DNA from 2 places in the Streptomyces sp. NPDC002537 genome. Region 1 is predicted to be linked to the other one. Evidence: riboswitches for the same ligand, from Rfam matches in the RefSeq annotation. Region 1 holds a riboswitch; the other holds the start of a gene.
The links. Region 1 has a riboswitch for S-adenosylmethionine ahead of ACWD4A_RS21280 (aminotransferase class V-fold PLP-dependent enzyme). Riboswitches for the same ligand answer to the same signal wherever they lie in the genome.
Positions count from the first base shown of each region.

Region 2: linked by a shared signal. The riboswitch ahead of thrC (threonine synthase) and the one ahead of ACWD4A_RS21280 (aminotransferase class V-fold PLP-dependent enzyme) in region 1 are both predicted to bind S-adenosylmethionine.

Region 1 covers NZ_JBSFWT010000047.1:22,075-25,476, forward strand. The annotation lists gene ACWD4A_RS21275 (Lrp/AsnC family transcriptional regulator) at 1-278, shown strand, start outside; gene ACWD4A_RS21280 (aminotransferase class V-fold PLP-dependent enzyme) at 534-1,892, opposite strand; SAM riboswitch class IV at 2,084-2,200, opposite strand; gene trpD (anthranilate phosphoribosyltransferase) at 2,285-3,349, opposite strand.
Region 2 covers NZ_JBSFWT010000106.1:18,549-21,950, reverse strand. The annotation lists gene ACWD4A_RS31440 (glucosyl-3-phosphoglycerate synthase) at 284-1,234, opposite strand; SAM riboswitch class I at 1,389-1,532, shown strand; gene thrC (threonine synthase) at 1,550-2,824, shown strand; gene ACWD4A_RS31430 (MoaD/ThiS family protein) at 2,909-3,184, shown strand.

The DNA of each region.
Region 1 (3,402 bases):
TCACTTCCATCGTGCTCATCAAGACCGACACCGACCGGATCCCCGAGATCGCGGAGCGGATCGCAGCGCTGGAGGGGGTCAGCGAGGTCTACTCGGTCACCGGGGCGCAGGACCTGATCGCGATGGTGCGGGTCGCTCGCCACGACGACCTGGCCGACGTCATTCCGGGCCGCATCAGCAAGGTGCCGGGCGTGGTGTCGACGGAGACCCATATCGCGTTCCGCACCTATTCCCAGCACGACTTGGAAGCCGCGTTCGCGATCGGCCTGGACGCGTAGCGCCTACGGCGGGTTCCGTTTCCGACTGCGGGTCCGTTGCCTCCCCCAGCCTTCGGCCGGGGGGACCCCCAGCGGCGGGAGCGCCCTCCGGGCGCGGCCTCAAACGCCGGACGGGCTGGATTGTGCGGACCGTGGCTCTTCGGCCTGCGGCCCGCAGGCTGCGGACAACGCCCGCAAAATCAGCCCGTCCGGCGTTTGAGGACGCGGCCGCAGGCCGCCCCCGCCGCAGGCGGCAACCGGCCCGCAGCCAGAGCGTCACGCAGGCACACACCGCCCGCTCTCCGTCCGATAGGACCACCGCGCACCGTGCGCCACGAGCTCACCGACCGCCCGTACGAAGCGGGCCACGTGTTCGTCCGGCGTCCCCGCCCCGAAACTGACCCGCACCGCGTTGAGCGACCCCCCGTCAGGGGCCCCGCACTCGCCCGAGGCGTCCTGGCCGCCGCCCAGCAGGGTCCGTACCAAGGGATGTGCGCAGAACAGCCCGTCCCGCACCCCGATGCCGTACTCCGCGGACAGCGCCGCCGCGAAGTGCGAGCTGTTCCAGCCGTCCACGACGAACGACAGCACACCGACGCGCGGGGCGTCGTCGCCGAAGAGCGAGAGCACCCGGACCCCCGGCACCCCGGCGAGACCCTCGCGGACCGTCGCGATCAACTCCCGTTCGCGCGCGACAAGCCGGTCCAGCCCCGCCTCGCGGAGCGCCCTGCAGGCCGACGCGATGGCGTAGGCGCCGATGACGTTGGGCGAGCCCGCCTCGTGCCGGGCGGCGCCGTCGTGCCACTCGACGGCCACCCCGCCGTCGGCGCCCCGGGCCACCGTACGGCTGGCGCCGCCGCCCGCGAGGTACGGCTCCGCGCCCCGCAGCCAGTCCGCCCGCCCGGCCAGGACGCCGGCGCCGAACGGCGCGTACAGCTTGTGCCCGGAGAAGGCGATCCAGTCGACGTCCGACTCCGCGACGTCCACCGGGTGGTGCGGCACGAGCTGTGCCGCGTCGACCACGACGCGGGCACCGTGCGCGTGCGCGGCGGCCGTCAACTCCCGTACGGGCCACAGCTCTCCGGTCACGTTGGACGCCCCGGTCACACACACCAGGGCCGGCCCGTAGGGCTCGCGGTCCGTGAGGGCGCGCTCCAGGATCTCCACGGCCTGGCCGGGCGACCGGGGCGCGTCGAGGTAGGTGACCGTGACGTCCGCGCGCCGCTCCCACGGCAGCAGCGCGGCGTGGTGCTCGGATTCGAAGACGAACACCCGTGTGTCCGGCGGGAGTACGGCCGCGAGGAGGTTGAGCGAGTCGGTGGTCGAGCGGGTGAAGACGACCTGGTCGCCCGGCCGGCAGCCGAGGAACCCGGCGATCTCCGCCCGGCTGTTCTCGAAGAGGTCGGTCGACAGCTGGGAGAGGTATCCGGCGCCGCGGTGCACGCTGCCGTAGTACGGGGCGTACGCCGCGACGTCGTCCCACACCCGCTGGAGCGCGGGGGCGCTGGCCGCGTAGTCGAGCGCCGCGTAGGTCACCTCTCCCCCGGTGACCAGCGGGACGCGGACGTCGTTCCCGAGGACGGGCAGCGGGGTGCGGTCGGTGGTGGGCTCGACGGCAACAGGGCATGCGGACATGGCGAATTCTCCCGGGTACAGGCGGAAAGTCTGTGCGCACGCACCCGCGAGAGAGAGCTCCGCGGGGGTGCGGAAAGGACGGCTCGGCGCACGGTCGTGCCGTGCGGAGCGCGGGGGAAACGGGCCTTCGGCCCTATCGCATTCGCTGAATCATGGAGGATCTCCCTCGACGACCAGGATCCCTGGCGAGGGATCCGCGCTTGCCGCAGACCTTGTTGTCTGCGACCCGGTCATCACCCGGGGCACCCCGCCACGGAAGGAGGGTTGCCGGACAGCGGGCCGGGGCCGTGTCGCTGTCACTCGTGACCTGGCAGGGAGTATGACACAACTGATCGCCGGGCGAAAAGGGCGTCCGCATCACGGACGCCCTTCGCTCTTTCCCGCCCGGGTGCCTACTTGTTGCTGGCCGTCACCCAGCGGTCCAGGGCCAGCTTCGCCGCACCGGAGTCGACGGACTCGGCCGCCTTCGCGATGCCGGCCGCGATCTGCTCGGTCAGCGGTGCGTCGGTCGGCTCCAGCGCGACGAGCGCCGCGGCCGCGTTCAGCAGCACCGCGTCCCGTACGGGCCCGGTCTCGCCGGCCAGCAGGCGGCGGGCGACATCGGCGTTGTACGAGGCGTCGGCGCCCTGCAGGGCGTCCACCGGGACCAGCGGGATGCCCACGTCCCGCGGGTCGAAGGGCTGCTCCGTGACCTGTCCGTCCCGGACCATCCACACCCGCGAGGTCGCGGTGGTGGTGAGCTCGTCCAGCCCGTCGTCGCCGCGGAACACCAGGGCCGAGGAGCCCCGTTCGGCGAGCACCCCGGCGAGGATCGGGGCCATCCGGGCGTCGGCGACACCGGTCGCCTGGGCCCGCACCCGCGCGGGGTTGGTCAGCGGCCCGAGCACGTTGAAGGTCGTACGGATGCCCAGCTCGCGCCGCGCGGCCGCGACGTAGCGCAGGGACGGGTGGAACTTCACGGCGAAGCAGAAGGTGATGCCCGCCTCCTCGGCGACCTCCACGACCCGGCGCGGGGCGAGGTCCAGGTTGACGCCCAGCTTCTCCAGGACGTCCGAGGCGCCGCTGGCGGACGAGGCGGCGCGGTTGCCGTGCTTGACGACCCTGACGCCGGTGCCCGCGACGACGATGGACGCCATCGTGGAGATGTTGACGGTCTTGGCGCCGTCGCCGCCGGTGCCCACGATGTCCACGCTCGGGCCGGGCACCTCGATGAGGTTGGCGTGCCGGTACATGGCCCGGACGAGGCCGGAGATCTCGGCGACCGTCTCGCCCTTGGCGCGCAGCGCGACCGCGAACCCGGCGATCTGCGCGTCGGTGGCCTCGCCGCGCATGATGCGGTCCATGGCCCAGGCGGTGTCGTCCGAGCCGAGGTCCACTCCGTTCAGCAGGGTGTTCAGCAGGCCCGGCCAGGAAGGGGCCACCGCGCTGTCGCCGCCTGCCGGGGTCACAACGTTCATGGTCCACGCTCCTGGTGGTCGGTCGGAGAGCCGCGGCCGTCCGGGGCTCGCGG
Region 2 (3,402 bases), on a different contig from region 1:
CTAGCCGTTCAAACGTTTGCCGCACTGGGTACCCGGCCGTTGCCGCCTGCGGCGGGGCGCCCTGCCGGGCTGCGCCTGGTCTCCGGCTGCGGGCCGGTTCGCCGCCTGCGGCGGGAGCGGCCTGCGGCCGCGTCCTCAAACGCCGGACGGGCTGGATGTGCCGGCCGTGCTCCGCAACCTGCAAGCCCGCAGATTAAAGCCACCGTCCGCGAAATCCAGCCCGTCCGGCGTTTGAGGACACCGCGCGGAGCGCGGTTCGGGGCCGAGGCTCCGCCCCGGCGGGCTACGCCGCTCGGCGGTGGACGTATTCCGGGATTTCGCGCATCGGAGGCCTCTCCTCCGTGTCGACCGGGTACGAGCGGGGGGCGAAGCCCCCTTCTTCCGATCGTTCGAACTGGGTCAGTACCGGCCGCACCAGATGGCCCCGCGCCAGCCGCAACTGCGCCGTGCGGTAGATCGCGGCGGCCATGCGCCCGAGGGCGCGCCCGTCCTGGTGGCGATGGACCCGTACCCCCACGTCCACCTGCGCCAGCGCGTCCAGTCCCACCGTGTGCAGCGCGTCCACCAGCAGCCCCAGTTCCACCCCGTACCCCACGGGGAACGGCAGGCGCTCCAGCAACGAGCGGCGGGCCGCGTACTCCCCGCCCAGCGGCTGGACGAAGCCGGCCAGCTGCGGCCAGTGGAGGTTCAGCAGTGGACGGGCCACGAGCTCGGTCACCCGGCCGCCCTGCCCCGCCACCTCGCCCAGCGGGCGGTCGTACATCGCCTTCACGAACTGCACCCCGGGGTCCGTCAGCAGCGGCCCGACGATCCCCGTCACGAAATCGGCCGAGAAGTCCCGCAGGTCGGCGTCGACGAAGCAGACGACGTCACCGCTCGTCACCAGCAGCGACCGCCACAGCACCTCGCCCTTGCCGGGTACCGCGGGCAGCGTGGGCAGCACCGTGTCCCGGTGCACCACGCGCGCCCCGGCCGCCGCGGCCACCTCCGCCGTACGGTCCGTGGACCCGGAGTCGAGCACCAGCAGCTCGTCCACCAGGGGCACCGCCTCCGACATCAGCTCGCGCCGGATCGTGGCCACGATGTCGCCGACCGTGGCCTCCTCGTCCAGCGCGGGCAGCACCACGCTGACCGTGGTGCCGGACGCCCGCTTGGCCGCCAGCAGCTGGTCGAGCGGACGGTCTCCGACGGACCAGGACCGCCGGTCCAGCCAGCGCTCCACCTCTTCCAGCACGTGCCCGACTCCTCTGCCCTGTGTGACCTATCTCGCGGTACGGACGACTGTCTTCGGTGTCCGCGCCTTCGGTTACAGTCTGAACAACGCCGGACGCCGACATATGTCGGGGTCGCCGCGCGCACAAACGCCTGGGCTCCGCCCAGTGCCATACCGCTCATCCAGAGGGGCAGAGGGACACGGCCCGTTGAAGCCCCGGCAACCCTCCAGCCGGTCTTTCGTCGTTCGACGCGAGGCTCCCGGCGGGGAAGGTGCCAATTCCGTCTCGTGGCGACCTCCGCCACGGGGAAGATGAGGAGAAAGGGCCTCGCCTCCATGGCTGTGCAGTCTGTCGAAAGTTCAAGCACCTCTGTCGCGTTCGGTCCCGCCGTCGCCCTCTCGTGCCGCGAGTGCGGCGAGCGCTTCGACCTCGGTCCCCTCTTCGCCTGCGCCGACTGCTTCGGCCCCCTCGAAGTCGCGTACGAGCTCCCCACCGGCGACCCCGAGGCACTCCGCCGCCGCATCGAGGCGGGCCCGGCGAACATCTGGCGCTACGCCCCGCTGCTGCCCGTCCCCGCCGACGTCGCGGAGCGGCCCGGCCTCAACCCCGGCTTCACCGAGCTGGTCAAGGCCGACAACCTCGCCCGCGAACTGGGCGTCACCGGCGGCCTGTACGTCAAGGACGACTCCGGCAACCCCACGCACTCCTTCAAGGACCGCGTCGTCGCCATCGCCGTCCAGGCGGCGCGCGCCTTCGGCTTCACCACCCTGTCCTGCTCCTCGACGGGGAACCTCGCGGGCGCGGTCGGCGCCGCGGCGGCCCGCGCGGGCTTCAAGTCCTGCGTCTTCATCCCGCACGACCTGGAGCAGGGCAAGGTCGTCATGGCCGCGGTCTACGGCGGCGACCTCGTCGGCATCGAGGGCACCTACGACGACGTGAACCGCTTCTGCTCCGAGCTGATCGGCGACCCGCTCGGCGAGGGCTGGGGCTTCGTCAACGTCAACCTCCGCCCGTACTACGGGGAGGGCTCGAAGACCCTCGCGTACGAGATCTGCGAACAGCTCGGCTGGCGGCTGCCGGACCAGATCGTCGTGCCGGTCGCGTCCGGCTCCCAGCTGACGAAGATCGACAAGGGGCTGAAGGAGCTCATCGCGCTGGGACTGGTCGAGGACCGGCCGTACAGGATCTTCGGTGCGCAGGCGGCGGGCTGCTCGCCGGTCTCCCGGGCGTTCAAGGACGGGCACGACGTCGTACGGCCCGTGAAGCCGGACACGATCGCGAAGTCCCTCGCGATCGGCAACCCCGCCGACGGGCCCTACGTGCTCGACATCGCCCGGCGGACCGGCGGGGCGGTCGAGGACGTCACCGACGCGGAGGTCGTGGACGCGATCCGGCTGCTGGCCCGGACGGAGGGGATCTTCGCGGAGACGGCGGGCGGGGTGACGGTCGGCGTCACCCGGAAGCTGATCGAGGACGGGGTCCTCGACCCCTCGCTGACGACGGTCGTGCTCAACACGGGGGACGGGCTCAAGACCCTGGACGCGGTGGCGGCGGGGCCGACGGCGACGATCCGCCCTTCGCTGGACGCGTTCCGCGCCGCGGGGCTGTGAGGCGCGGCCGCCCGCCGTTCCTTCCCTCCATCTGCCTCACCTGCCCCGCCCTTCCCTCAGTCGACATCAACCGAAGGTGACCCCATGAGCGTCAGCGTTCGCATTCCCACCATCCTGCGCACCTACACCGGTGACAAGGCCGAAGTGCCCGCCGAGGGCGGGACTCTCGGCGAGGTGATCGCCGATCTGGAGAAGAACCACCCCGGCATCGCCGCCCGCGTACTCGACGAGGCCGGGAAGCTGCGGCGGTTCGTGAACGTGTACGTCAATGACGACGACGTGCGATTCGAGGGCGGGTTGGCGACCCCCACCCCCGACGGTGCGGGCGTCTCGATCATTCCCGCCGTCGCCGGAGGCTGACCTTTACGAAGGCTTCCTCCGAAAGGCCCCCGGAATCGCCCCGTCCGCGAAGTGGACGGGGCGATTCCGTCTGTTGAGCGCGATACAGTTGGGGCGATCCCCCTCCGGCGTCAGTGCCGAACGCCTATGAGAACCCGTCAAGTTGTGCGCGAACTGTGTGTGCAAATTGTCGGGTTGCTAGTGCTATGCCCGGCCCGACTTGCCCTGGATCCCCCGGA